DNA from 2 places in the Parasphingorhabdus halotolerans genome. Region 2 is predicted to be linked to the other one. Evidence: predicted binding sites of a transcription regulator. Region 2 holds the regulator's gene; the other holds the start of a gene.
The links. The regulator LexA, encoded in region 2, represses DNA repair genes until DNA is damaged. The targets are predictions, from matches to a motif close to GTTCCNCNCTTGTTCT.
Positions count from the first base shown of each region.

Region 1: recA (recombinase RecA) is a predicted target of LexA. The motif match lies at 6,395-6,410, and genes of this name have one in related genera.

Region 1 covers NZ_CP051217.1:3,244,598-3,260,062, reverse strand. The annotation lists gene HF685_RS15980 (cation:proton antiporter domain-containing protein) at 1-1,574, shown strand, start outside; gene alaS (alanine--tRNA ligase) at 1,558-4,206, opposite strand; gene HF685_RS15970 (glutathione S-transferase family protein) at 4,292-4,918, opposite strand; gene recA (recombinase RecA) at 5,223-6,320, opposite strand; gene HF685_RS15960 (response regulator) at 6,474-8,912, opposite strand; gene HF685_RS15955 (DUF2062 domain-containing protein) at 8,931-9,551, opposite strand; gene smpB (SsrA-binding protein SmpB) at 9,544-10,026, opposite strand; gene dapA (4-hydroxy-tetrahydrodipicolinate synthase) at 10,040-10,915, opposite strand; gene HF685_RS15940 (lytic transglycosylase domain-containing protein) at 11,072-13,072, shown strand; gene HF685_RS15935 (outer membrane protein) at 13,489-14,166, shown strand; gene HF685_RS15930 (polyphosphate kinase 2 family protein) at 14,357-15,142, opposite strand; gene HF685_RS15925 (hypothetical protein) at 15,196-15,402, opposite strand; gene HF685_RS15920 (alpha/beta fold hydrolase) at 15,399-15,465, opposite strand, start outside.
Region 2 covers NZ_CP051217.1:230,061-245,525, forward strand. The annotation lists gene HF685_RS01210 (coiled-coil domain-containing protein) at 1-1,292, opposite strand, end outside; gene HF685_RS01215 (Hpt domain-containing protein) at 1,362-1,670, shown strand; gene HF685_RS01220 (hypothetical protein) at 1,754-2,959, shown strand; gene HF685_RS01225 (hypothetical protein) at 3,140-4,060, shown strand; gene HF685_RS01230 (sensor histidine kinase) at 4,057-5,442, shown strand; gene HF685_RS01235 (citrate synthase) at 5,518-6,747, opposite strand; gene gltX (glutamate--tRNA ligase) at 6,838-8,256, opposite strand; gene HF685_RS01245 (ComEC/Rec2 family competence protein) at 8,287-10,563, shown strand; gene lexA (transcriptional repressor LexA) at 10,761-11,474, opposite strand; gene HF685_RS01255 (molybdopterin molybdotransferase MoeA) at 11,582-12,766, opposite strand; gene moaC (cyclic pyranopterin monophosphate synthase MoaC) at 12,763-13,233, opposite strand; gene trpC (indole-3-glycerol phosphate synthase TrpC) at 13,230-14,039, opposite strand; gene trpD (anthranilate phosphoribosyltransferase) at 14,036-15,022, opposite strand; gene HF685_RS01275 (anthranilate synthase component II) at 15,019-15,465, opposite strand, start outside.

The DNA.
Region 1 (15,465 bases), 250 kb from region 2:
TCTCCATCGGCCTGGAATTGTCGTTCAAGCGCCTGTGGTCGCTTAGAAAACTGGTTTTCGGCGTGGGTGCTGCAGAATTGATCGTCTCAGGCTTGATTATCGGATTTGTGCTTTATCTTATCGGCCAAAGTGCCGCCGGGGCGCTAGGCCTTGGATTGGCTCTTGCACTTTCATCAACAGCATTGGTCTTGCCAATGTCAGGCACCAAAAGCCCGGTTGGCCGAGCGGCCCTTGCCATGCTGTTGTTCGAAGACGTCGCCATTGTTCCGATCATCTTCCTTCTAGGCGTTCTTGCCCCCACTTATGCCAGCGGATCATCTGGCGATGAAATGATCACCACCTTGTTGATCGGTGGCGGCGTGATCATCGGAATGTTGGTATTGGGCCGTCTGCTCCTGCCGCGCATTTTTGCCCAAGCTGCCCGTACCAAAAGCCCGGAATTGTTTCTGGCGGTGAGTCTGTTGGTAATCATTCTCGCCAGCCTGGCAACCGCCGCTACGGGATTGTCGCCGATAGTCGGTGCCTTGCTTGCTGGCCTGCTAATCGCCGAAACCGAGTATCATGGTGAAGTTGAGGTCATCATGGAGCCATTTAAGGGCCTAGCCCTAGGCGTATTTCTTATCACCGTCGGGATGCAGGTTGATATTCGTGTTATCCTTGAAAACTGGGCTAGCCTGATCACTGCTGTTGTCGGAGTGGTATTAGTCAAAGCCATTGTAACAGGTGGTTTGCTGCGCTTTGCCGGGGCACGTATTGGGACTGCCACTGAAGCGGGCGTGCTGATGGCCAGCCCTTCTGAAACAACGCTTATTGTTCTCGCAGCAGCCGCTCAAGCGCAGCTCATTCAGCCTCAGACTGCGGCGTTTTGGCAGATTGTTACCGCAATCGGACTTACCATCACGCCACTGCTGGCGCGCTTTGGCCATGACATGGCAAGGCGCATCGAGATGCGCAGCGATGGCGGGGCTGCGCCGGATGAACAGCCGGTTGAAGCGCAACAAACAATCATCATCGGCTTCGGTAGGGTTGGTCGGCTGGTTGCCGATTTGCTCAAAACCCATGACCAGAAATTTCTGGCAGTCGAATCAAACATTGATGCCGTGGCAAAAGCGCGCCGCGAAGGCTATCCGATAATATTTGGTAATGTATCGCGCAACGAGATGCTTGATCGCCTGCGACTGGGTCATGCCAAAGCGCTAGTTTTGACCATGGATGAGCCGGTGCTTTCGGTTCAAATTGTCAAAAAAGTGCGTGCATGGGTGCCGGACTTGCCGATCATCGCCCGTGCACGGGACATAGAACATGCCAGCGAGCTTTATCAGGCCGGTGCGACCAATGCAGTGCCGGAAGCACTGGAAGGGTCGCTCCAGTTATCAGAAGCCATATTGGTTGAAAACGGTGTTGCCATGGGGCCGGTCATCGCATCGATCCACGAAATGCGTGATGTTTTTCGCCAACGCATACAAGATGAGGGGGACCTGGAAAACATGCCGATCCTCAAATCCATGTCGACAAAAACTGGTCAGGCAACAGCGGACGATTTGGTACCCGACGGACTCAGCCCGCAAGAATAGCTTCTATTGCAGCAATCGCATCGTCGGCTTTGGTGCCATCTGGTCCGCCGCCTTGCGCCATATCCGGTCGTCCACCGCCACCTTTTCCGCCCACTGCAGAGACACCGGCTTGCACGAGATCAACGGCACTGAACTTGCCGATCAAGTCTTGAGTAACGCCAACCGCAACTGTTGCCCGGCCATCATTCACCGCGATTAATGCGCTGATGCCACTGGGCGTCTGCTTCTTCGCTTCATCAATCAGTCCGCGCAATTCTTTTGGGTTCAATCCTTGGATGACCTGCCCGCTGAATTGTACATCGCCGATTGTTTTCACTTCGCTTTGTGCTGATCCACCGCCGTCACCGGCCAGCGCCAATGCTTTCTTTGCTTCTGTTAGTTCCCGGTCGAGCTTCTTGCGCTCTTCGACCAGCGCCAAAACGCGATCAGCGGCTTCTTCGGGTGAGGATTTTAATGCTGCTGCAATTGATTTTAACTTCGCGTCGCGATCCGCAAGCCAAAGCCTGGCCGCTTCTCCGGTCAACGCTTCTATCCGCCGGACGCCGCTGGATACCGCCGATTCTGATATGATAACCATCAACCCGATATCACCCAGCGCATTGACATGGGTTCCGCCGCATAGCTCGACGGAATAATCGACTTTGTGCTCGCGGCCCATCGATAGAACCCGGACTTCGTCGCCATATTTTTCGCCAAATAACGCCAGCGCGCCCGCAGCCACGGCATCATCAGGAGTCATCAGTCGCGTGACAACCTCGCTGTTTCCGCGAATTTGGGCATTCACATCCGCTTCCACGGACTTGATCTGTGCACCGTCAAGCGCAGACATATGGGAGAAATCGAACCGCAACCGGTCTGGCGCTACAAGGCTGCCCTTTTGTGTCACATGATCGCCGAGATGGTGTCTTAGCGCCTTGTGCAGCAAGTGGGTGGCGCTATGATTAGCACGCAATTGCGTTCGGCGCGTTGCGTCAACCGTCAAATGCACCGAATCTCGTACGGTGATCGAACCCGATATTATTTTGGCATTATGTGTGTGGAGGCGCCCCAGCGGTTTGCCGGTGTCCGAAATAGTTGCAATAAGACCGTCAGCGCCGGAAAGCTTGCCACTGTCACCCATTTGTCCGCCGCTTTCGCCGTAAAAAGGCGTCTGGTTGGTCAATATAGTGACTTCGTCACCAGCAGATACCGATTTGATTTCTGCGCCATCTTTCACCAGAGCGACGACCACACCCTCTCCCTCTTCGGAGGTGTAACCGGTAAATTCGGTACTGCCTTCGCGCTCGGCAATATCGAACCAGATGGTTTCCGAAGCCTGATCGCCGGAACCCTTCCAGGCCGCACGTGCCGCTGCTTTTTGCTCGGCCATAGCAGCATCAAATCCGGCGCGGTCAACGCCTAGCGACTTTGCCCGCAATGCATCTTCAGTCAAATCATAAGGGAAACCAAATGTGTCATAGAGCTTGAATGCGGTTTCCCCGGGGAGCGTATCGCCAGCAGACATATCTGCAATCTCGGCATCCAGCAGCTTGAGGCCATTATCCAACGTCCGGCGAAAATTGGTTTCTTCCCGCAGCAATGTTTCCTCGATCAACGGCCTGGCGCGGATAAGCTCGGGGAAGGCATTGCCCATTTCGCCGGTCAGCGCACCGACCATATGGTGCATCAAAGGCTCAACTGCTCCAAGGAGATGCGCGTGACGCATCGCGCGTCGCATGATCCGGCGCAAAACATAACCGCGCCCTTCATTTGCTGGCAGCACACCGTCAGCCACAAGGAAAGATGAAGCACGCAGATGATCGGCGATAACCCGGTGGCTCGCCTGATTGGCACCCGTCGTTTCGGTTCCCGTCAGCGAGCCGGATTGGGCGATCAGCGCTTTGAATAGGTCAATTTCATAATTGTCGTGGACGCCCTGCATCACGGCCGCGACGCGCTCCAGCCCCATCCCGGTATCGATGGATGGCTTGGGCAGTTCAATGCGATTGCCGTCGGCATGCTGGTCATATTGCATGAAGACGAGGTTCCAGATTTCGACAAAGCGGTCGGCGTCTTCATCCGGGCTGCCCGGAGGACCGCCCGGAATATGATCCCCATGGTCATAGAATATTTCACTGCACGGGCCGCAAGGTCCGGTATCGCCCATCGACCAGAAATTATCATCCGTCGCAATCCGGATGATGCGCTCTTCCGGCAGGCCTGAAATTTTGCGCCACAGATCAAACGCCTCATCGTCCGTATGGTAAACCGTAGCCGTCAATTTATCGGGAGCAATCCCCCACTCTTTGGTGAGTAACTCCCAGGCATTGTGGATCGCCTGTTCCTTGAAATAGTCGCCAAAGGAGAAGTTACCAAGCATCTCAAAAAACGTATGATGCCGGGCGGTATAACCAACATTATCTAGATCATTATGTTTGCCGCCCGCGCGAACGCATTTCTGACTCGATGTTGCCGTCGGGAAATTGCTCTTCTCAGCGCCAGTGAAGACGTTCTTGAACGGCACCATCCCGGCATTGACGAACATCAATGTCGGATCATTGTGCGGGATCAACGGCGAAGAAGCGACAATCTCATGCCCCTGTTTGCCAAAATACTCCAGAAAAGAGCGTCTTATGTCATTGGTCGTTTGCATGAAATTGACTTAGGCGAGCACCCATAGGTTTACAATCCCAGATGAACTGACTGATGCGCTAATGGTTGCGATTTCTGATCAGCCGTCAAGCGTAGGCATAAGGTCCGCCTTTTTCGAGCGCGGTTCGATATTGGGAGCGATCATGGATGCACTTCAACCATGCCTGCAAATTCGGGTAGCGCGCATCCAGGCCAGCACGTGTCTGGCAAGCTTCCAGCGGAAAGCTCATCATGATGTCCGCCGCCGTGAGTTCATCGCCCGCGAAATAGCTGCGACCCTGCAACTCGGTTTCCAGCCAGACAAGCAGGTCGGTGACCATCTGGTCAACCGTTTTTCTGGCGGGAAGACCAAGCAAGCCGAGGCGCCCGACGACCAGCAAGCCATATAAGGGCGGCATCATGGAGCCCTCGGCAAAATGGAGGTATTGGGTATAGAGACGCGCACCTTTCGGATCGTTCGGCGCGCCCAATTTACCACCCGCCTTTGCAACCAGATATTCGGCAATGGCGGCGGTCTCGATAATCACCTCGCCATCATCCTCGATCATCGGTGATTTACCGAGTGGATGGATCGCTTTGAGACTAGCAGGTGCCTTGCTGGTTTTGGGGTGTCGCTCATAGCGCTTGATTTCATAGGGAAGTCCGAGCTCTTCGAGTAGCCAGATTATGCGCTGAGAGCGGCTATTTTCTAAATGATGGACGATGGTGGTCATTGCGGTTTTGGCCTTCCCAATAGTTCAAAGTTCGTCAAAGTTTGGGCCAACGAAGCGTTGTAATCTGCCAAATGTCAATCTTTTCCAACATTCTACATGATCATCAAAAACAAAAAAAAAGGGGCCGTCCTTGATGTCGGGGGACAGAAGGACGACCCGGATGCCATGGATCGCCTCGGGGGAGAGTGATCCGGCAAACTTGAAATTGCAATGTGAAAACTATCGACTCTTGGTGATTCCCGCCCCGCTCATTCTCAGATGGCTGAGGAATGGTTCAAAAAGCACAACGTGAATCGAGTTTTAATTACTCCGCATCATCGCCGTCGTCGCCATCGCTGGCCTTGCCAATCGGACCGGTCATCATTTCCTCGGCGACGACTTCCTGCTTGCCGCGAATCTGGTTTTCCAGCTTGTCCATCATCTCGGGATTTTCAAGGAGGAAGCGCTTGGAATTTTCGCGGCCCTGCCCGATACGAACAGAATCGTAGGAGAACCATGCACCCGATTTTTCGACCACTCCGGCCTTCACACCAAGATCTATAATCTCGCCGACCTTGGAAATGCCCTGCCCGTACATGATATCAAATTCGACCTGCTTAAACGGCGGTGCGACTTTGTTTTTCACCACTTTCACGCGGGTCGAGTTGCCAACAATATCATCCCGTTCCTTGATCTGCCCCGTGCGTCTTATGTCGAGGCGAACCGAAGCATAGAATTTCAGCGCATTGCCGCCCGAGGTTGTTTCAGGGCTGCCATACATCACGCCAATTTTCATCCGGATCTGGTTGATGAAGATCACCATGCATTTGGAACGGCTGATTGAACCGGTGAGCTTGCGCAGCGCCTGGCTCATCAAACGCGCTTGCAGACCGACATGGGTATCCCCCATTTCGCCCTCAATTTCAGCGCGCGGCACCAGTGCGGCAACCGAATCGACAACCAATATGTCAACCGCATTGGATCGAACCAAAGTGTCAGTAATCTCAAGTGCCTGCTCACCTGTGTCAGGCTGCGAAATAATCAGCTCATCGGTATTCACGCCCAATGCTTTGGCATAGACTGGATCAAGCGCATGTTCCGCGTCAACAAAGGCTGCCGTGCCACCGTTTTTTTGCGCCTCGGCGATTACATGCAGAGCCAGTGTTGTCTTGCCGGAGCTTTCAGGGCCATAAATTTCAATGACGCGGCCCTTTGGCAATCCGCCAATACCCAGCGCGATATCCAGCCCCAGTGAACCGGTAGAGATCGCTTCAATGTCCAATGCTTTGCGCTGGCCCAGCTTCATGGCGGAGCCTTTGCCAAAGGCGCGATCAATTTGCGCCAGTGCGGCGTCCAGCGCCTTTTGTCTTTCTGATGAGTTCAACTGATTGTCCGTTTCTACGACTTTTAAATTGGTAGCCATTTGCCTGTCCCCTTCGCTAAATGTTTGCGTCATATCAATCAATGATGGATATGATGTACCGCATTTGTTCTACAAGAACAAGAGGGGAACGAAAATATTTTTGGTGGCACTTAAGCCTTTGTTTGATATGTATTTATGGTTACAGAACACCCACTATTTAGCATGTTCGGCCAAAATATTTCCGACCGCCTCTGCGATCTGCGCCACCGAAAAAGGCTTTGGCAGGAACGCCACATTATCAAGATCAATGGATTTGCGCAGTTGCTCCTCTGCATAGCCTGACATGAATAATATTGGCAGTTCAGGATATTTCTCCCGCGCCTGTTTGGCCATCGCCGGTCCATCCATATTCGGCATCACCACATCAGAAACGATGATATCGAATTTCTCGTCACTATCGGCCTGCGCATTGAGATAATCCAGCCCTTCTTCGCCATCGCTGGCCGTCACCACGGTGTACCCCTGTCGGGTCAGAGCGCGCTCGGCAACGGCGCGGACCATGTCTTCATCCTCAACCAGAAGAATATGACCACTCCCCCAAAGCTCTTTTGTGACCGCAGCTTTCGCTGGTCTCGCAGCCCGTGTAGCTTCCTCTCCCGATAGCGTGTGAACCGGGAAGTAGATGGAGAAAGTCGCGCCTGCACCCGGAGCGGAATCCGCAAAAATATAACCGCCGGACTGCTTCACAATGCCATAGACGGTCGAAAGGCCGAGGCCCGTACCCTTGCCGACTTCCTTGGTCGTGAAAAATGGCTCGAAAATCTTGCCAATCACGTCGGGCGGTATGCCTTTGCCGGTATCGGCAATAATCAGCGCGGTATAATCACCGACAGGCAATATGTCGCTTTTCAGCGCCCGCACATCAGATGCTGTTACAGCCTCGGTTGTAACCGAAATCTTGCCGCCCTTGTTGGATTTTGCGTTGATCGCATCCCGGGCGTTAACACCAAGATTGATGATCACCTGTTCGAGCTGGCCGGGATCAGCCCGCACCAGGCCAAGGTTGCGGCCATGCTTCACCTCAAGCTCGATATTATCATCTAGCAGGCGCTTCAATAGATTGGAAACATCCGCAACCACATCGGGTAGCTGCAACACCTGCGGTCGCAATGTCTGCTGCCTCGAAAAGGCAAGCAATTGACGTGTCAGACCAGCCGCACGGTTCGAGTTATTTCTAACCTGCTGGATATCATCATAATCGCTATCGCCCGGTGCATGGCGCAGCAACATTAAATCACAATGCCCAATAATTGCGGTAAGGATATTATTGAAATCATGCGCTACGCCGCCAGCGAGCTGTCCGACAGCCTGCATCTTGGTTGCCTGTGCGACCTGGCTTTTGAGCTTCGTCTCTTCGCTATTGTCCTTGATCGAAAGCAACACAGCCGCGTCACCAAGCCCGCGGACCCCGGCGATGCCAAGCGCAACCGGGTCTTCCCCACCAGCCCTTAGCCGGACCGCGAGGTCTCCCGACATCGGCTGACCGCTGGCATAGCGACGGACGGCATCTGCGACGGCCGACTTATCATCCTTGATCATCAAGTCACCGGGATAAAGCGGTTGTTCACCTTCGCGCAATCCAGCCGTTTTGCCAAATGCCTCGTTAAGAAAGAGGAATCGCCCGTCCCGATCGGTCAGCGCAAGACCAAGAGGCAATAGCGAAAGCATGGATTCAACCTGCTCAAGCGCTTTCCCGCGTTCCATCATCCCGCCATCGTCATCAATCAACAATATTAATGCCGGACTTTTTTCTTTGTTCCGTTCCAGCGGAATATGGAACAGACGAACCGGCGTGCCATGTTGTCCTTCCCGTTCAAAAAATATCGTGCCTTTGTCATCGGAGCGCAGAAAATTGATAAAATTGCGACCCGATATATTGGCTTCACTGCGCCCGGTTGCACGCATGGCAAAGGCCTGGTTCGATGCCCGAATGCGGCCTTCGCCACCAATGACTGCAGCCAACAGGCCTGCCTCGGATATCGCGCGACCGGTTGCGCCGCCGACCATGCGGATGGTATCATCCAATATATCGGCTGCGATTTGTGGCTTGAATTGCCACAGCAGATATTCATCGCCCTGCCCGGCCCGCACAACCTTGGCGCTATATTCTGCGACACCGCGTTTCAGGCCTTCGGCATAGCCGCGGCCATCCCGCCACGCATCGCGACCTGCGGTGGAGAGCAATTCATTTCCTCCCGCTTCCAGTGGCAACTCAGGCGGAACAGCCGGGCCATTAAACCATTTGATAAACAACTCATTGGCGCAAACCAGCCTTCCGGCACGATCGGTTATCGCAAGGCCAATATCCGATTGATCAGCGACCATGCGGGTAACAGCCCAATCGGCAATTTCAGCCATATCTTCATCAGTGCCGCCTCTTTGCGGTTTCAGAAAGAAGACTATCGCGCCGAAGCAGACAGCCAGCGCGAGAAAAGCGAAGAGCAGCGCAATATTGGCTACCTGCCAATATAATAGCCCCAGCGAACCGGCGATGGCGAGCACAAGAACAGCAGCGCGCAGCCGCGTTTCGGTTGCCGACTTTTTGGTGCTCGGGCTCAGGAGCGATATATCTTCACGCGCTTTAGTGGCCATTAGCGATTAAACCTGTCTTCATTTTGGCTCGTCGAGAGCAATAGCAATACCCATTTTTCGGAGCCTCGCCTTGCGTTTTCTGGCAATCCACCACCGCCAGCCGAATGAACTTGTTACATAGCCAACGCTTCCAAACACGACTCCCAGAACGACAAAGCCCAAAAAGGTAACGCCGACTTCCATACCAAACCATTGCATCCATTCGCCGGCACTGCTGCCCATCTTATTTTCAAGACCGCTATCGACGGTGATTTTATCAATCCGCAAAACGAATTTTCCGATCTGGTTGGCGATGGCAAACCAGAATGGATAAGTGAAGGGGTTTGTGATCAATGTCGTAACCGCCGCGATCGGCACATTGGCCCGGATTGGTAACGCCAGAAATAACGCAACAAATGTCTGGCCGCCAAAGGGAACGATGAAACCGGCCAGCATACCCAGCGCCACGCCGCGAGGAACCGAACGGCGGTTGAAACGCCATAAATCCGTGAGCAAAAACCTATGGGCAATCGGTTTCAAATATTTGTTTTTTGCCATACCGGCGCGCGTTGGCATCTTACTCTCAAACCAGCGGGCAAAACGCACAATGGCTTTCGCAGCAAATTCCTTGTCGCGAACATCTAATTTCGGATCATCCATGTTCGCGCATCAACCGGCCTTGCTGCCGTTTCCAGTCCCGGTCTTTCTCCGTGGCGCGCTTGTCCGGCGCTTTCTTGCCCTTGGCCAGCGCGAGTTCTATTTTCGCCCGGCCTTTGCTATTGAAGTAAATCGATAGCGGCACAATAGTCATGCCCTTGCGCATAACAGCGCCATAGAATTTGTTAATTTCGCGGCGGCTCAACAGCAATTTGCGCGGCCGTGTGGGCACATGATTGTGCCGGTTGCCATGGCTCCATTCAGGGATATTGGCATTGACCAGCCAGACCTCGTCATCTTTCACTTCGGCATAGCTTTCGGCAATCGTGCCCGCCCCGAAGCGCAGCGATTTCACCTCCGTGCCCGTCAGCATCAGCCCTGCTTCAAATTTCTCGTCGATAAAATAATCATAGCGCGCGCGCCGGTTCTCGGCGACGACTTTCTGTTTATCAAATTCTATCGGGCGCGGTTTTGCCATTAGCTTTGGACCATCAAATCAGTCCTGCGCCCTCAAGCGCCGCATCCACAGCTTTGCGGCTGGCTTCAGATGGCGGCGTCATCGGCAGACGCAGATCTGTCGGGAAGCCTTCGATCACCCTCGACAAGGCGTATTTAACCGGACCGGGAGACGCATCGGAGAATAGCGCTTTATGGAGCGGGTAAAGCACATCATTGAGTTCACGCGCCTTGGCATAGTCACCCGCTGCGCACGCCGCCTGAAACTCTGCGCACAGTTTTGGCGCAACATTGGCCGTCACTGAAATACAGCCCGAGGCGCCCGAGGCATTAGAGGCCAGCGACAATTCATCGACGCCGGACAACAGGCAAAAGTCATCTGCGCACGCCAGACGGTGATCAGTAAACCGATCTATCTGACCGCTCGCGTCCTTGATCGCCACCACAGTCGGGATCTTGGAGAGCGCTGCGACGGTGGCCGGCTGGATATCGGTCACCGTTCTGGCAGGAACATTATAGAGTACTAGCGGCAAATCATTTTTCTCGGTCAGCGTGGTAAAATGCGCGGTGATGCCTTCCTGATTCGGGCGATTATAATATGGCGCCACAACCAGCCCCGCTGCTGCCCCGCATTTCTTGGAAAAATTCAAATGCAGCAAAGCGTTGGTCGTATCATTGGAACCACATCCGGCAATTACCGGCACACGCCCAGCGGCCTGCTCAATGCAGACTTCAATCACGCGGTGGTGCTCGGCATTGGACAATGTAGACGCTTCGCCGGTCGTCCCGCACGGCACCAGTGCACTGCTTCCCTGCTCGATTTGCCAGTCAACCAACGCACGGAATTTCTTCTCCGCAAACGATCCATCGTAAAATGGAGTCACCAGAGCGGGAATTGAACCAGAAAACATCGAATAAACCTTTATGTTTGAGCCGGAAATTGGCAAAGCAATCTTCGAAGCACAATAGTCATGAACAGCTACATAGTTGTTCATTCAGCGCCTGATAAGGAGCCTACCCCCAAAATGTCCAGCATGGTATCAAGATTTATCCCAAAGGCCCAAAATATGGCAACCGCTTCGGTGTCATTGCGTATCGCATCCCGCATCACAATTGCGGCTCTTTTATTGACCCCTGCCGCGTGCATGGCGGCTGAACAGCTCGGGTGGCAAGAAAGCGGCGGAAGCGATTTATCCGATCCGACAGGCGGCAATGCCCAGCTCGCTCTCCAGCGCTGGCGCGTACTCACGGGTTCTGACAATTATTCGTTTGAAGATTATGCCGGTTTCCTCGTCACCTATCCAGGATGGCCGGACGACACCCGGATGCAGCGCAATGCCGAACAGGCGATAAACATCAACAGCTTCTCGCCAGACCGGGTTATTGCCTTCTTCAGCCGCTTTGAACCAATCACCAACGCTGGAGCCGCGAAATTTGCCGTGGCGCTGCAAGCCAAAGGTGATAGCGCGACCGCCAACCAATGGGCCAAAAACGCATGGCGCGGCGGGACATTGACCGATGAGGATGAAGCGGCCTTGATCAGCCGGTTCAGCTCTGCGCTGACCATTGATGATCATGATACGCGGATGGACGCGCTGCTGTGGGCGCGCGCGACCCGCGACGCTGCGCGCCAGATCAGCTTCACTTCCGGTACGCGCCGTCCGGTCTTCGAAGCCCGCCTTGCCCAGCTGACAGAATCTCCAAGCGCCAATGCGCTGGCCAGTGCCGTGGGGGCGATCGCCAACGACGATGCTGGCTATCTTGCCGATCGTGCACGCTATTTGCGCAACCAGGGGCAAAGCGCTTCAGCACGGCAATTGCTCGCCAACCGCCCGGAACTGCGCGTCAAACCGGTCATGCCCGAAACATGGTTTGAGGCCATGTTGCTCAACGCCGAGGCGGCGCAAAACGATAATCAATGGTCTACCGCCTATAATATCGCATCAAAACTTGATGATGCTTACGCAACACCCACCGACATCGCCAAAGAGAACAGCCGGGTTCGCGACAAATATTCCGATCTCGCATGGATCGCGGGAACATCTGCATTGAATGGCCTGCGCCAGCCGGACAAAGCGATTGGCATGTTTGACCGCTATGCGCGCTCATACGATTCGCCCAATATCCGCTCGAAAGGCTATTATTGGGCCGGCCGCGCGGCTGCCGAAGCGGGCCAATCCTCTGAAGCAAATGCCTATTTTGAAAAAGCCGCCCAATTTCCCGCCTATTTCTACGGTCAACTCGCCCATGAACGGCTCGGCCGGGCACTACCAAAATTCAATCGTACTCACCCGGTGGAAATAACGGATCAGGATCGACGCGACTTTGACAATCAACCGCTGGTGGTCGCAGCAAGATCATCAGCCCGCAGCGCGCCGTGGAAAGAGCAAATTCGCTTTTATCGGGCATTGGCTTTTAATGCCAAGACACCCAAGGATTATGCACTGATCAGCGATTTGTCGGCCCGCATTGGTCAGCGCGATATGGGCGTAATTGCCGGGATCAGTAGCATTGGTGCGGTCGAAACCGTTGATGATTCTACGTTGTTTCCCACGCTCCCGGTTCCCTTCGGTTACGAGAATAGCTGGACCACAATCCACGCGATTACCCGTCAGGAAAGCCAGTTTGCCCAAGGCGCGATCAGCCATGCAGGCGCTCGCGGACTGATGCAGCTGATGCCCGGCACCGCGCGCGAACAGGCCGGCAAAAACGGTCTCAGCTATAATATCTCGGCGCTCACCGATGATCCGCAGTATAATATCAAGCTGGGCAGCGGTTATTTTGAGCGTATGCTGGACTATTATGGAGGCTCGCACCCGCTTGCCGTTGCGGCCTATAACGCTGGCCCCGGCAACGTAAACAAATGGCTCCGCGCCAACGGCGACCCGCGCATGGGCGGCATCGACTGGGTGAAATGGATTGAAGACATCCCGATTTCCGAGACCCGCAACTATGTCAAACGCGTGCTGGAAAATGCGGTGGTCTACGACACACTCAACCCGCGCGGCCCGAAATGGCAAACCGATACGCCACTGACCCGCTATATCGGGAAGAATTATAAGGGGTAGCGGATGCTAGACGACTGCTGCAAATGGCAGCAGGTTTGAGGGAAAACGCGCGTTCATTCTTGGATACAGAGATAAAATTGCGATGCCGGCGGGGGTCTCATGCCACTGACCTATGAGGGCGCTTAAGTCGCATAAATCGGCAAGGACAGTCGATATCAAGTGGTGCAAATTTGTAACACGGCGAGTGAATATCCCGACATTCTTATTTTATGCGGCAGACCGTTGGAACCATCGTACCGGTCGTCGCGTTAGCACCATTCATCCGTGAACGGGCCGGTTATTTGCGGCGGTTCATCGGAGAGCAAGCCCCGTGAAGTATCGGGCATTTCCCCCGGTTGTCGCAGTATGACAACCAATAGTAGTAAATGGAGTTTAATAATGAAGTCCCCCTAATTCTGACCCTTCTGGCCGGTAGCATGATTGTGCCTGCAGCCGCTCAGGCGCAGGAGACATCCCCGTTCACAGGCCCTCGCGCCGAAATTCTTCTCGGTTATGATACGCTGCGCTCAGGCAGCGATACGGACATCGACACAAATAATGACGGCATATTCGAGGATAACGGTATCGACCAGTCTGTCGACGGCTTGGCCTATGGCTTTGGTCTCGGCTATGATTTTGACGCTGGCCCAGTCGTATTCGGCATTGAAGGCGAATATATGGATTCTACCGGCGAGCAAGAATCTGACGAGGGTCTGTCTGCGCCTTTTGGTTACCGGATCAATCTGAAGCGCGATCTATATGTTGGTGCCCGCATCGGTGCCCAGGTTGCGCCTACCACGCTGCTCTATGCCAAAGGTGGTTATACCAACACCGCAGTGGAATCGCGTTTTCAGGACAATCTTGCGGCCGACGGCGTGAACTTCAATTTTGATGATAGCCAGCAGGTCGACGGTTATCGTATCGGCGCAGGCGTCGAGCAGTTGATCGGACTCGGACTTGCCGGAATTGGTTCCAGCGGTTTCGTGAAACTGGAATACCGCTATTCCAACTATAGCTCGCTGAAATTCAACGACACATTGTTCAATGGAAATAATGAAATTGGTGTCGATCTCGATCGCCACCAGATCATGGCTGGAATCGGCTTCCGCTTCTAGAAAGGCCACAACTTGAATATTGAGCGCGTCGGCCGAAAGGCTGGCGCGCTTTTTTTGGCACCTGGCGCAGCGATTGACGCGAACCTAAAGGTTCCAGAACCTCTTTATCACCTGATGAGATATCGCAGGCGAAATTATGTTTTGAGCTTATCGCACATCCTATAGTGACCGGCAGGGCAACGCCCGATCCCTAATCTTTTGCCTTATAACCAAATGCCTTTTTCGCCTGCTTCAGAATCTCCGGATCAAGCTCGGGCAATTCCTCCGGCAAGGCCGCTTCCAGCGTATCGGCGATATGGGTCATCGCCGCAATCCGGGCCGATTTCTTGTCGTTGCCGTCGATCACCTGCCAGGGCGCCCAGCGGGTGTCCGTATATTTGAACATGTCCGCCATCGCATCAAGATATTCGCCACGTTTCTCTCTGTTACGGAAATCCTCTTCTGTGATTTTCCAGCTTTTATGGGGGGTGTCGAGGCGCCGGGCGAAGCGCTCGTCCTGCTCTTCCTGTGTCACATGGAAAAACAGCTTTACCAAATTCGTGCCGCCATCTTTTTGCTGTGCCTCAAATTCATTGATCTCGTCGTATCCGCGTTTCCAGTCCGCATCGGTACAAAAGCCTTCCACACGTTCGACCAGCACGCGACCATACCAGCTGCGATCAAACACGGCGATTTCACGGCTGCCCGGTAATTTCTGCCAGAATCGCCACAGGAAATGGCGATCTTTTTCCTCTTTGGTCGGCGCGCCGATCGGCCAGACATCAAAATACCGCGGATCCCATTCGGAGGTCATCCGGCGAATCGAACCGCCCTTCCCAGCCGCATCCCAGCCTTCGCAGACAATGATTGATCGACTGCCATGAATGATATGCTTGAAATGCACATGCGCGAGCCGCTCCTGCAGTGCCTTGAGGGATTCGTCATAATCACCGTCAAATTTGGTGCCGGATTCATAATCTTTCAGGTCAATAGTCATGGACCGATAGTAACCGAAAATTCAGAAAACAGCCAACGAGTTAACCGTGATTATCAGTCTTCGAAAATTAACGCCGCAATCCGTTCTGGATCCTGCATCGGCATGAAATGCGTCAGTTCCGGAATGTAGATGTCCACACCGTTTGCAAAACTGCTGGCCAGCTCCGGCGGTGTCGGTGAGGAGGCGAAATCGAACACGCCATCCTGTTTGATTTGCGGTGCACGGAGCACTTTTACCGGTTGCTCGATCGTATTGATCAATGGCCAGGGATCAATCGATGCACTTGTTGCATAAACCGAAGCCTCGGTTTGCGGCGGACAAGC
Region 2 (15,465 bases):
TCGGCTACGCCATGCCCTACTTTCAAGGAATTTTGCATGCTGTTGCAGTTTTCTTCCAAGGCAGCGATACCGAACGCAAGTTTTGCCGTTTTCTCCCCGCTTTCATTGTCGAGACCGGCAACTTTTATCGAAACGTCGGCGATGCTCTGGTGCAATTCATCCACCAGTGCTTTGAGCCGCGTTTCTTCATCATCAGCGGTTTCGCCGAGAGCCTTTAACGCCGTTTCGAAAGAGTCGAGGTCACCCTTTATTGCCGTTGAAGTTTCAGATGTTTCCTGCGCGAGGCTGATCTGCGCTTGTTTGAGCGATTCAATAACTTCTGCGCTGCTGGATTTTAGCAGAGCGGCAATTTTTTCAGTACCAGTCTCGGTTTCTTCAAGCTGCTTGTTGAGGCGTTCGGCGATTTGGTCGGCCGTTTCTGAAAGTTTTCCTAACGATTCATCGGAGCCTTTCGTCAAATCATTAATGCTCTGCTTTGCTGCGGTGCCAACTTCGCCAATGCGCTTCAGAGTTGTCACCATCGCCGCCATCTCGGTCTGCGCCGTTCTGCCAGAGTTGCCGATTTGATTGGTCACGTCTTTTGCGGTGTTGATAACGACCGGCAAATGTTCCCGGAGTTGTTCCAGGTTTTTGTAAGCCGCATCGCTTACGTCACCCAGTTTATTCATTTTCGTCAAGCCATCAGCTAGCGAAGTCTTTATGGCACCAGCAGCAGTCTGCAATTTTTGTGACGATTGTTGGCCAAAAAACTCCAGCTCTTTGGTTTCTTGCATCAAAAATTCACGAGCTATCGAAAGTTCGTTATTTACCGTCTTGAGCCTGGTTTCCAGCTGATCTGATTCAGTCCGCAGTGATTGTGCGACATCATTGAAGCGGGAAGCTTCATTTGAACTGTTCCGCATGTAGAGCAAATATGCCACGCCGAGTGTGGCCAACGGCAAACACCATTGAGTGATCAGATCAATGCCGGATTTCAACGTTGGTATTGTTGTAAAAATGTCGCGGTTTGCCCACAGGAAAAAGCCGGTCCACAGCAATGCCCCAAACACGGCTAAAGCAGGGATGGCATATTGCTTTAAAGTCGACTCTACAGGCTCTTCATCAGCATAATATTTCCATTCATCAGCTTCGCCATCACCTTCAAAGTCTATGTTTTCAGTCACATATTCTGATTCTTCAGAAGCGAGCTCGGAGGGACTATTCTCCTCCTCACCCTCGACTTCGGAAGCTTCAACCAATGGCTCATCCGCTTTGTCGCGCCACATCCCGATAATTTTTGATCCACCTGTCATGACATCTATTTACCATAAATCTGATCGTAAGAAACCATTAGTTAACCATGGAGCTTCTATGAGGTTGGCATGTCATTTGACTATGGGGCTCTTGATGCAGCTTTGGCTGCTGCGGTAGGTGATGATCAATCACTGATTTCAGAATTGCGCACAGCATTTTTGGAAAGTGCGAAACGACAAATTGATTTGCTAGGCCGCGCGAGATGCGATGCGAACTGGGAATATGCAGCCTGGCGATTGAAAGGCCTGGCGGCGAGCTTCGGAGCGATCAATGTTTTGCAGCTCGCCGACGAAGCGGCTCATTCGGCACCCGGTGACCCTGTGATTCTCCGTAAACTGGAGAGGGCAATCACTGCGATTGAATCGCGTCGCGACTGATCTATTTTGTTAAACAACCGTTAGATTGCAAGCCCAACCCACTGCGCCTATGAAGCGATTGAGGTTATTCGGGATCGCGATAGTTGAAGCTTGCTCTTATTTCATTTGCCAAAGAAGATGTCGAAACGCGGGTGCCCATCGGTTTGCTGCCGCTATTCAATGGAACGGTTGCTCAGGCTCAAGTGCAGGCAGTGTGCGCCGCTGGCGCTGAGAAAATCATATTTCTTAGCCCAACGATGTCTGGCGCGCTGCTCCAATATATCGACCGTTTGAAACAGGAAGGTATTAGCGCAGAAATTGTTCGCTCGGCGCAGGATCTCGCGCAATATGCCTCGGATAATGATGACCTGCTCTATTTGGAAGATGGAATTTTGCCCGGAAAAGATTTGATAGACGCTCTTGGGGTAGGGCAAGGCGAAACGATATTTGTCGCATCAAATGCGGATCAATATTCACACTTTGAACGCATCGATCTCAATCACCGATGGCTCGGGATTGCTAAGCTGAAAGCATCGCGGTTGTCAGCTTTGCTCGATCTCCCCGATGATTGGGACATTGGCTCGGCTTTGCTCAGAACAGCTGTTCAAGCGGAGTGCAATCGAACAATAATTTTGGATAGTGACATCGATAATGGCAGGATCCAAACGCTCTTTAGCAATGTTCAAATTGCACAATATACGCGTTCCGAACTCAACAACAGCGGTTCGCTCCAAGAAAATTTTCTAGAAAAATGGATCGCTTGGCCGTTAACGCGGCGTTTGCTGCCAAAGCTTTGGAGAAGAGAAAATTCTGCACGGAATATAGGCATTAGCAGCATGGTCTGTGGAGCCATAGCCACAGTACTCGCATATTTTTCCTGGTCGGTTGCATCTCTTGGTTTTCTGGTAGCGGGTTCTTTGCTGGCATATGTTGGGGGTCGAATTCCGATTTTTGCGCGTCGTCCGAATGGCGAACGGGTTCAAAATATTGCTTTTGCAATTTTGACCCTTATTGCGTTGATAATACTGGTTTTTGTGGAATCAGGTCCACGACTTTTGTTGCCAAATTTGGTGATTCTGGCCATATTTGTGGGAAATTTGGCAACGGCAATAAGGGGGCGATCCAGCGGCCGTTTAGCAATGCTGAAACCCAGTATTTTGCTCGTCATAATGATTTTTCTCGCTGGTGCGTCCTTTGGCAGTTTTGTTAGTGGTCTCTATGTCGCTGCACTATTCTGCGCGGCTTTCCTGGTGGCACATTTGGGTTTGTCACGCGATAATGACGGTGATGTCCAGAATTCCGCCAAATAGCGCGCTATTGCACTTAGCCGGATATTAACCACATTAGATTACGGCCAGGCTATGGCGAAACGAGATTTTTCAATGGACGGCAATCAAGGACAAAGGCTTGTTCAGCAGGCTACGGCATTACGGGCCGGTAGCAGGTATATCTCCCATGATTTGGGGGCCGCGTTATTCCCGAAATCAAACGTGGTTATTTCCGATCGGATGCTTTCCCATGCGCGGCAATATTTATGTGCGCTGGTAACCGCAATAGAATCAGAAATCTGCCTGATCGCGATGGAGCAATTTGGTGTATCGAACGAAGCGATTAAATCCCTTGCCGCCAGAGAAAATTCTCGCAGCTATGAGTTGCTTGAAACAACCGGCGTACTGAAAAAGCAGACCTTGCTGAATAGCGTTTTTGTGAATGCGCAAAAGGAAGAGCTGCAATCTCGTTTGCTGCAAAAAACCTCGCAGGAAGATTTGGAGAATACCCTTACGCAGCATCTTGATGATGAAGATAACGCCATTGCTGAAGCTGCAATGGCGCTCTTGGTTGCGCATGGCCGCAAAGCCGCCAGTCTTGTCAGTCTCAGCGACCTTTCGGCAGAGACACTTCATGCTTTGGCTTGGCCCGTCGTTGCCGCACTGGAGAAACTGGCGAACTACACGGGCAACGGTTTGATAATGGCTGCTGAAAATATGCTCGGTTTGCATGACGAGAGCGCTTCTGTTGAAAGCCGGGCGGGTAGATTGGCATTGTTATTGAGCAATCCCAATCGGACATTTTGTCTGCAGCCGCACCCTCTTAACGACGGGCTGCATCTTTTCCTCGCAAAATTGGCTCGGCAATCGGGGCTATCAGTCGATCAGATCACCATATTCACCGCCGAGCCAAATATGGCGCGCCTGGTGATTGTCATGCGTGCATCGGAGTTGCCGCCGGAACATGCGCTTTCCATTTTTGCCACGCTAGAAGCTTCTGGCGCAATACTCACTGCAGCATCTTACAACGAAATTGATATCGAAACCGCCAAGGGCCTGATGGCAAAGTGGCGGATGAATTTATCTTATCTTGAGGCGGAAACTCTGTTTTCCGTCAATACAGACGGCGCCTATTTGGGGTGAGGCCATCAGGTAATCTTGCGGAGCCGGTGCGCGGCAGGCTCGACACTGACGGCAGATTAATTTCTGCCGATCCCTTGTTGTTGCGCCTGCACTTTAATTGCGGCGGTTATGAGGGCGGGCCACTTGCCGTTCCGCAACTCGCCAATATCTGCCGGCTGAGTAAACAGCTGGGCATGAATCTTTCACGATCCGTTCGAGCAGCGGACGATGATAGCACCATTGATATGTGGGTTGAAACAAGGCTGCATCGCGGGCCAGATGATACGAGCATGGATATTTCCATAGTCGATTGGAACGAGAGCCAAGCGCCATTAGCGCATGAACAATCATCCGGTCGGCAACGGGATTTTGATAAATTGGCAGGTCTCGGTACGATGAGAACAGACACCTCCCTGCGTATTGTTTCTGTTTCATTGCCAAGCGATCTCGAGGCTGGAGTGTTGACTATCGGTCAATCGTTGCTCGATGTTTTTGACATTCTGCCACCATCAAAACATGGCGCATTGGTAGAAGCTATTGCAGAACGTCAGCCGATCAGAAACCAGCGCGTTCGTATGAACATCGGCGAAAAGCGACTTTTTGGATTAACCGGGCATCCACTGATCGACACCGCAGGGCTTTATTCGGGTTATCGATTCTCTTTGGAGATAGATAATACCGTCGATAATCAATCGAACTCCAGCACTGATCGCGGCAATCTGATCAGCGACTCCCTATTTGGGGCGCAACTCGGTCCGGCTTTGCGGCAACCACTTGGAAAGATAATCGCCAATGCAGAGACAATCGGCAGCCAACTGGAAGGGCCCTTGCGCGGTGACTATGCGAATTATGCCAAGGACATTGCATCGGCTGGTCGTCATTTGCTGGACCTGGTCAATGATCTCTCGGATCTCGAAGCAATCGAGCGACCGAATTTCAAAGCGGTCGCTGACGAGATTGATTTGGTTGATCTTGCACATCGGGCTGCCGGATTACTGGCAGTCAAATCGGCTGATCATCAAATTCGCGTGGATTTGCCGGACAAGGAGAATCAGGTTCCTGCATTGGGAGAGTTTCGCAGGGTTCTACAGATTTTGGTCAACTTGCTAGGCAATGCAATCCGTTATTCTCCCGATGGTTCGGTGATAAAGATTGCAGTGAATAGTGACGGCGAACGCGCTTCAATTTCAATACGGGATCAGGGTGTTGGTATTGCCGAGGAAGATCAGCCTAAAGTCTTCGAAAAATTTGAACGGCTTGGCCGTTCCGGGGACGGGGGTAGCGGCTTGGGACTGTTTATCTCCCGCCGTCTGGCAACGGCTATGGAAGGCGAACTCTCCGTGAAAAGCGTTGCAGGCAAGGGCGCTACTTTCACTTTGGCGTTACCTGCCCGCAAGTCATAAGTAGTTTTTGCCGTCAGCGGAGGCACAAAAAAGGGAGCCCATTGGCTCCCTTTTCGGCTTTTGGTTTATTACAAATTACCGCTTGTCGATTGGCACATAATCACGATGCGTTGGGCCGGTATAGAGCTGACGTGGTCGACCGATACGTTGGCCTGGATCTGAAATCATCTCATTCCATTGCGCTACCCACCCGACGGTGCGAGCTAGGGCAAACAAGGCCGTGAACATGGACGTTGGGAACCCGATCGCTGACAGGATAATGCCGGAATAAAAATCGACATTCGGGAAGAGCTTTTTCTCTTTGAAATAGTCATCATTCAGAGCCATTTCCTCAAGTTGAAGCGCAACGTCAAAAACCGGATCATTCACTTTTAATGCTGCAAATACTTCGCGGACGGTCTCTTGCATCACCGTGGCGCGAGGATCGTGATTTTTATAGACGCGATGGCCAAAGCCCATCAGACGGAAAGGATCATCCTTGTCCTTTGCGCGCGCGATATATTCGGGAATGCGATCGGGATGGCCGATTTCGTGGAGCATATTGAGTGCCGCTTCATTGGCTCCGCCATGAGCAGGACCCCAGAGGCAGGCGATGCCCGCTGCAATGCAAGCAAAGGGATTTGCGCCCGATGAGCCGGCAAGGCGGACTGTCGAAGTAGACGCATTTTGCTCATGATCTGCGTGGAGAATGAATATCCGGTCCATCGCCCGTTCAATCACGGGATCAACCACATATTCTTCCGCAGGTACACCGAATGTCATGCGCAGGAAATTGCCAGTGTAGGACAGGTTGTTGTCGGGGTAGAGGAAGGGCTGACCAACTGCATATTTATAGGCCATAGCCGCAATTGTCGGCATTTTTGCAATAAGCCTGTGGCTGGCAATCATTCGCTGTTTGGGATCGCTTATGTCGCTGCTGTCATGGTAGAAGGCAGACAGCGCACCGACAACACCGCACATAATTGCCATAGGGTGCGCATCTCGGCGAAAACCCTTATAAAATCCGCTAAGCTGGTCATGCAGCATGGTGTGGCGCGTGATCGTGTTGGTGAATTCGCTATATTGGTCGGAATTGGGAAGTTCTCCACGCAACAAGAGATGAGCCACTTCCATGAACGTACTATGCTCTGCCAGTTGCTCGATGGGATAGCCGCGATGAAGCAAAATGCCCTTGCCGCCATCAATGAATGTTAATTCGGACTCGCAACTCGCGGTTGATGTGAAGCCAGGGTCATAAGTAAATGCATCCGTTTGCGCATAAAGCTTCCGGATATCCATAACATCAGGACCCTCGGTTCCCTTCATAATCGGGAACTCGTAATGTTGGCCATTGATCTCAAGTTTTGCGCTATTGTTGCCCACAATATTGTCCTTTCTTACCCTGAATATTTCAGGTTATTTTATATGATCTGCGATGCGGGCGAGTGACTCTTCCTTGCCCAAAAGTACTAACACGTCAAAAATACCGGGTGAACTGGTGCTTCCCGTTAGTACCGCGCGCATAGGTTGTGCGAGCTTTCCTAACCCCAATTCGGCAGACTCCGCAATCGCTTTGGTTTTTTCTTCCGTTGCTTCGAGCGTCCAGTCTTCCAGATCCATCAAAGCATCGTGAATCGATTTTAGCAATGTCCGTGCATCATTATCTAGCAGAGACTTTGCCTGTTCGTCGAGGCCAAGTGGACGCTTTTTAAAGAGAAAAAGACTATTCTCAGATAATTCGATCAGATTTTTAGCCCTGTTTTTCAAAACCGGCATGGCCTTTGCCAGTAATTCAGTATCGGAATGATCCAATTTCCGATCAAGAAGTTCCTCGATCCCAAGCGTCGTTAATGCAACCAGGGCGCTATCATCGGCGTCACGAATATACTGCCCATTTAGGTTTTGCAGCTTTTTTGCATCAAATCGCGATGGGGATTTGCCCACGCCGTCCAGGCCAAACCACTCGATAGCTTGCGCGCGCGAGATAATCTCGTCATCGCCGTGGCCCCAGCCCAAACGCAGGAGATAATTGAACATCGCGTCTGGCATGATGCCCATGTCGCGATAGGCTTCCACGCCCAGTGCTCCATGCCGTTTTGACAGTTTTGCGCCGTCATTGCCGTGAATCAGCGGGATATGGCCGTAAACAGGTTCCTTCCAGCCCATCGCACGGATCATCGCAAGTTGCCGGAAGGCGTTATTGAGGTGATCATCTCCGCGGATAAGATGGGTCACGCCCATGTCATGATCATCGACGACCACCGCGAGCATATAAGTGGGGGTGCCGTCTGAACGCAGCAATATGAAATCGTCAATCTCGCTGTTTTGCACGGAGACCTCGCCCTGAACGGCGTCGGATATGGTTACTTTGCCAGACTGCTCTGTTTTCAGACGGATAACATAAGGTGCATCGGCCGATGCCTCTGAGGGATCGCGGTCCCGCCAGCGACCATCATAACGCATTGGTTTTTTCTCGGCCTTTTGTTTCTCCCGCATTTCTGCAAGTTCTTCCGATGTTGCGAAACATTTATAGGCATTGCCCGATGCCAGCAGTTCATAAGCGACCTCGGCATGGCGGGCCGCGCGTTCGGATTGGAATACAGGTTCATCATCCCAATCCAGTCCAAGCCATTCCAGACCTTCCAAAATTGCGTCAATTGCTTCCTGAGTCGATCTTGCTGCATCCGTATCTTCAATACGCAACAGTGCTTTGCCGCCATGATGCCGGGCAAAAAGCCAGTTAAACATCGCGGTTCGCGCGCCGCCAATATGCAGAAAACCGGTAGGAGAGGGCGCAAATCGGGTGACGACCGGGTTGGATTGATTAAGATTCACGCTTGGTGCTTCCCTGTGATAAGAAAATTTATGCAAAATGGCTTGAATTCGGAAAGCATTGGCACCGCTAGCGGGTTTCAAGTCACGCCGAATGATCAAGCCCTTAGCACGCGATTTGGTTTGCGACAATTGTTCCCGGCCCGGAATAATCGTCCGAACTGGCAGTGGTTGGAAAAACGGCTTGAGCAGGAGCGCGATCAGCTTGCCCTATGGGCTCCCGTCGCAGTGGCCTGCGGTATAGCCATCTGGTATTTGACCGCGAATCCTTATTCGGCGGTGGCTTTTCTCGCTCTTTGTATCGGAATGGCGACGATTGCGGCGGCGTCGGGAAATGGAAGCAGGTCTGCGCAGGCGATATTTTGGTTCGCTCTTCTAGCGGCGCTGGGATGCGGGTTAATCTGGTTCCGATCCTTGATGGTCGCCGCACCGGCGCTGGAGCGGCCTGTTGTTACCAGTTTTTATGCAGAGATTGAGCAATCCGAAATCGTCGCCGCGCGAGATATTTTGAGACTGACGCTGGCAACGCAGGAGAAACAAAACCTGCCTCCCCGTGTCCGGGTTAATCTTCCATTGGGCAGTGGAGAACAGCTCAAGGAAATCAGCCATTTGCAATCAGGCGCAGTCATTAAACTGCGCGCGCGCTTGATGCCGCCTGCCATGGCGTCTTTGCCCGGCGCCTATGATTTTTCAGAGCGCGCCTGGTTTTCCGGATTAGGGGCAACCGGACAGGTGCTGGGCGATATTGAACTGGTCAAGTCAGCACGGCAGATTCTTCCGACGGAGCAAGTCAGGAGCCAGCTTGCGGCCCATGTTCGGTCACGGATGGATGGGGGAGCGGGGGCCATAGGGGCGACGCTGGCCACGGGCGATCGTGGCGCTATCAGCGAAGCTGATGCGGAAGCCATGCGCCGTAGCGGGCTTGCCCATCTGCTCTCGATCAGCGGGCTTCACGTTACCGCAATAGTGGGCGCGGTTTACCTTGCGGTATTGAGGATATTGGCGCTCTCTCCCTTCCTTGCGCTGCGTTTTCGTTTGCCGATCATTGCCGCCGGTTTTGCGGCCGTCGCGGCGCTAAGCTATACATTAATGACCGGAGCGCAGGTACCAACCATCCGCGCCTGCGTTGCTGCCATGCTGGTCCTGATCGCGCTGATGATGGGCCGCAGCGCGATCACCTTGCGCATGGTTGCAGCCGGCGCGCTTTTTGTTTTGATACTCTGGCCAGAATCTTTGGTTGGGCCGAGTTTTCAACTCAGTTTTGCGGCCGTCACGGCAATTATCGCGCTGCACGAACTTCCCGCTATGAAAAAGCTAATTGCGCGACGCGAGGAGAGCTTGCTCCGGAGGGCAGGCCGCGCTGTGCTGGCGCTGTTTTTGACCGGCCTGGTGGTTGAAATCGCATTGATGCCGATAGCACTTTATCATTTCCACAAAGCGGGAATTTATGGGGCACTCGCAAATATCATTGCTATTCCGCTCACGACCTTTCTGATTATGCCGCTGGAGGCACTCGCGCTGCTGCTAGATAGCGTAGGCCTCGGCGCGCCTGTCTGGTGGATGTGTGAAAAAATGCTTGGTTTTCTGCTAGCACTAGCCCATTTTGTTTCTACAAGACCGGGCGCTGTCACCATGCTGCCAACAATGTCCACCGGAGCCTTCGCACTGGTAATTTTTGGCGGGATATGGATGTGTTTATGGCGAGAGAAATGGCGCTACTTAGGGACAATTCCCATTGCGATTGGCGCGTTGTTTATCGTCGGAACCCGCGCGCCTGATATCTATATTACGGGCGATGGTCGCCATGTCGGTATTCGCAGCGATGGTGGAGATCTCGCGATGCTGCGAACCCGCAGCGGTGATTTTATCCGCAACATGGTGCTCGAAAATGCTGGCGTCGATGGCGAAGCAATGGCGCTGGAAGATTGGCCAAACGCGGATTGTAACAACGACAGTTGCACGGTTACTTTAAACAAAGAGGGTCGGGACTGGATATTGCTGGCGACCCGCAGTTCGTATTACATTCCCGCTATGGCTTTGGCAGCCGCATGCCGCCGCGCCGATATCGTGGTGAGCGAGCGCCGATTGCCGAACAGTTGCGAACCGCGATGGCTGAAAGTTGACCGCGATATGCTCCGCAAAGTTGGCGGTATGACAATCAATCTGGAAAATTCCGAAATCCACACAGTATTGCAGCGAACCGGACGTCACCCGTGGACGCGCTTTGAGACTGAGCAGTCGATGGCGGAGCGCGCGTCGAAGGCCAGGAAACCCTATGAAGGCATCACGCGGGAGGAACCCCACGAATAAAGTAGTTCAAAACTATGCAAAACTTGGCCTTCGATCAGGCCTATTTAGTAGTGAGCAGGTTGAAGCGCAGATTGGTCAAGCCATCCTTCGGCTGCATCAGGATGAGCGGGCAGCTGATTTCGACCATCCAAGACGAATTATGCAACGAACCTCGCGCAGCTTGACGATCAGGCGCCTTGATCAAGCGCAGACAAAATCTAGTTATAGCGCCGCAGCAGTCCCGCCATTTTACCCTGAACGCGGACTTCTCCCGGACCATATATCTGCGGTTCATAGGCAGGATTGGCCGGATCCAGCCGGACATTGCCATTCTCTCTCCGCAAATATTTCAGCGTTGCTTCTTCATCATGGATCAACGCAACGACAATCTCGCCATCGCGTGCGATTTCGGTGCGCTGTATAAGCGCAAAGTCACCATCCAATATACCCGCTTCAATCATCGAGTCGCCCGAAACTTCCAGCGCATAATGCTCGCCGGGGCCAAGCAGGGCAGCCGGAACGCTCAGCGCCGTCTCGCCCTCAATCGCTTCGATAGGAACGCCAGCTGCGATGCGGCCATGTAGCGGAATTTCAATAACATCATCATTTGCAACAGCGCGTCTAACTTTTGGCAAAGCCTGAGGTGCCTGCGTTGGAACAGTTTTTTGTATCGACGTTATTTCGACAACATTGCTCGTGCTCGCCGCAGCCATACCGCCTTCAGGCAATTTCAAAACTTCCAGCGCACGAGCCCGGTTTGGCAGCCGGCGAATAAACTCCCGTTCTTCCAATGCACTAATCAGCCGATGAATACCGGATTTGGACTTGAGTCCCAGTTCATCTTTCATCTCCTCAAAAGATGGCGAAACTCCCGTTTCCTTGAGGCGAACGTCTATGAAGCACAAAAGTTCATGTTGCTTGGTAGTGAGCATATTCCGGTTCCCATTTCAGAACGAATAAAGAACAATTATGAAACAAACAGGGGCATGTCAAGCCTATACTGATTATCCCTTGTTCTATCGCGCCACGCACCAGCCAATCAGATCGAAATATAATGGACTGTGCCTCCCGCAAGTTCTTCATCCGAATTTGCTGGTCGATATAGCAGGGCATTGGCCGCCGCCAGTACCGATAGTTTTGCGCTGTCCTGGCTATCAAAAGCGGTGATGCCAACGGAATCAACTTGCGCTCTCAGGAATTGCGCGCGGTTTTGGGTGGGTGGCAGGGTGGTTGTCGTTTGTGCGCTTCGATATTTGGGCAAATATTCGGCTGCGCCTGCCATGTATCGGACTAGTGGCAACAAAAGCAATGTAGCGCTGACAAAAGCTGACCCGGGGTTTCCGGGGAGGGCGAGAACCACGCTATTGCCGAGCTTTCCCGACATAACGGGTTTGCCGGGCTTCATCGCTATTTTATGGAAATCTATGGTGCCACCCAATCGTTCAAATGCCGGCGCGACCAGATCGTGATCGCCAACTGATGCGCCGCCTATGGTGACGATAATGTCGCAGTCCCGCGCGCTGTCCAGCGCGGCGCACAGCGCGTCCATATTGTCTGCTATGCGGCTCAGAGCGCGGGTTTCCCCGGTAAGACCTGCCAGCATGGCTGACACCATGACGTCATTGCTTGCGGGTATCTGGTGGGAACGGGCGCGCGCACCCGGTTCTACAAGTTCGTCTCCAGTGGATACGACCGCAACGTTGGGTTTTTGGTGCGCAGGAAGTTCGCCATATCCGGCAATTACTGCATGGCCGAGCGCTGCTGGCGAAAGCCATGTGCCTTTGCTGAGCGCAATGTCCCCTCTGCAAAAATCACTGCCTATGCGGCGGACATGACGGCCTTGTTCCGGCGAAGGTTCGGCTATGAGGCTGATAACATTGCCATCGGTTTCAACATTTTCCTGCATCACAACAGTATCCGCGCCACCTGGTAGCAGTGCACCAGTAAAAATACGCGCGGTCTGGCCGGATTTCAGTGGTGGACAAGGTTCACTGCCAGCTTTGCATTCACCAACGCACGTCCAGGGACCAGCGCGGTCTTCAAACCGGATAGCGTAGCCATCCATGGCAGACATATCGGCTGCGGGTTGATTGCGATGCGCAGCAATATCCGCTGCGAGATAGCGGCCAAGGGCTTGTGCTATGGGAACGGTCTCAATTGGTAGTCGCGTCGCCAAGGAAACAAGACGCTGCTGCGCCTCTTCCAATGGCAGAAGCGCGCTCATTTTGCCCACCACTCGCCTGATTTTCCACCGGTTTTCGACAGCAGCCGGATATCGCTGATGATCATGTCCTTTTGCACCGCTTTGGACATATCATAAATTGTTAAAAGAGCGATAGAAGTTGCTGTTAATGCTTCCATTTCTACACCGGTCTTTCCCGTAAGCCGTGCAAGTGTCTCCACCCGTATGCCATCATCCACAAACGTGAAATCAACGGACACTTTGCTCAATGCTAGAGGGTGGCAAAGCGGCATCAAGTCGCTGGTTTTCTTGGCCGCCATGATTCCAGCAATCCGCGCGGTTGCGAGCACATCGCCCTTGTTCAGCATATTAGCCTTTATAGCCTCCATCGTCTCCATCGCCATGGTGATTTTGCCTTCGGCCCGCGCTTCGCGCACGGTGTCCGCCTTGCCGGAAACATCGACCATATGGGCCGCGCCGTCGCCGTCAATATGCGTGAGTTTGCTCATGGTGCATTTTCCATCGATTGTCCGCTTAACAGCAGCCGGGTCGCCGCTTCGACATCGGGTTGGCGCATCAGGGACTCGCCGACCAGAAATGAACGTGCCCCGGCCTCGGCCAGGCGCTGGCAATCCGCATGGGTGAATATGCCGCTTTCCGAAACCATGATCCTGTCCTCCGGCACCAGCGCAGCAAGGCTTTCTGTTTGCTCAAGAGACGTTTCGAACGTCTTGAGATTACGGTTGTTAATGCCCAGCAGGGGTGATTGCAGTTTAAGCGCGCGTTCCAGCTCGATGGCATCATGCACTTCAATCAGCACATCCATGCCGTGTTTTATTGCCGTCGCTTCTATTTCTGCCGCCAGAACATCATCCAGCGCTGCCATGATGATGAGAATGGCATCTGCTCCCAGAGCGCGTGATTCCAGCACTTGCCAGGGATCGACCATAAAATCTTTGCGCAGGCAAGGCAGATGGGTCGCGGCTCGTGCGGCCACCAGATATTCATCCGCGCCCTGGAAATAAGGTTGATCTGTAAGGATCGACAGACAAGCGGCACCGCCAGCCTCATAGGCGCGGGCATGGCTTGGCGGGTCAAAATCAGAACGGATTAGACCTTTGGACGGGCTGGCTTTTTTAATCTCGGCGATCAGCGCAAAGCCTTCGCGCGATTTCCCCTCAATCGCCCTGATAAACCCGCGCGGAGGGTCTTGCGCTGCTATCTGCATGTGCATGGCGCTGTGCGATATTGCCGCCTGGCGCTCAATCACATGGCCGCGCTTCATGTTGCAAATTTCGGTCAGCTTATCGGTCATTGGTTGGCAATCCAGCAATTCAGGAGCGCATTGGCAAGGCCTTTGTCGATGGCCTCAGCCGCTTCTTCCACACCGTCTTCCCAGCTTTGGACTTCTTCCGCCACGAGCAACGCACCAGCGCTGTTTAGCAACACAGCATCACGATAGGCAGATTTTTCACCAAGCAGGAGTTGCCTTAAAGCTGCGGCATTAAAATGTGCGTTGCCGCCTTTTATTGCATTGGCATCATGGCGTTTAAGGCCGACATCTTCCGGCGCAATCACGCTGTAGGCAATCTGACCGCCTTCGATCATAGCCACTTTGCTTGGTCCGGAGATACTTAACTCGTCCAGTCCTTCTTCACCCGATACAATCATGGCTTTCTCATAGCCAAGCCCGGCAGCAGCTTGCGCGTAGGTTTCGACCAAATCAGGCGAGGCAACGCCGATAAGTTGTCGTTTGACCTTTGCCGGATTGCATAATGGACCAAGCAGGTTGAAGATGGTGCGGCGCCCTATTTCTTTGCGTATCGGTGCCAGCGAGCCAAGGGCTGGGTGATGATTGGGCGCAAAGAAAAACGCGATGCCAATCTCGCGCAGGCTCTCTTCGCCATTGGTAGCCGCTTTCGCGAGGTCCAACCCCAGGGCTTCTAATGTATCAGCAGCGCCGGATTTACTCGAAGCGGCACGATTTCCGTGTTTCGCCATCGGAATATCGCAGGCAGCGACGACCAAAGCCGTTGCGGTTGAGATATTGAGGCTATGACTGCCGTCGCCGCCCGTGCCGCAAACATCGATAGCATTGGCAGGAGCTTCAACAGCGACCATCCGGGCGCGCATTTCTGTGGCCGCTGCCATAATTTCTGTCGCGGTTTCGGTTCGTTCGGCCAACTCGACCAGAAATGCCTTGATTTCGTCCGCATCGCATTTGCCATCGAGGATTGCAGCAAAGGCTGTCTTTGCATCGTCAAGCGACAGGTTGGTCCTGGGATCGGGCAACATCATGAGACCATCAACTTCGATTCGAAATGTTTCGGACTCAACCCTGCGATTTCCATGAAACTTGCCAGCAGCTTGTGGCCGTATTCGGTCGCAATGCTCTCCGGGTGAAACTGGACCCCGTGTATTGGCAGGCTTTCATGGCGGAAACCCATAACCGAACCGTCATCTGCAGTGGCGTTCACAATCAGGCATTCGGGAATGTCTTCGACAATCAGCGAGTGATAGCGGGTCGCTGTATATGGTGAGGGAATACCGGCAAACACGCCGCTATTGTCGTGGCTTACAGGCGAAGTCTTGCCGTGCATCAACCCGCCGCGAACCACTTGGCCGCCAAAATGCTGGCCGATGCTTTGATGACCGAGGCACACCCCGAGCAGCGGTTTTCCTGCATCAGCGCAAGCCGCGACCAAGTCGAGCGAAATGCCCGCTTCATTGGGTGTGCAGGG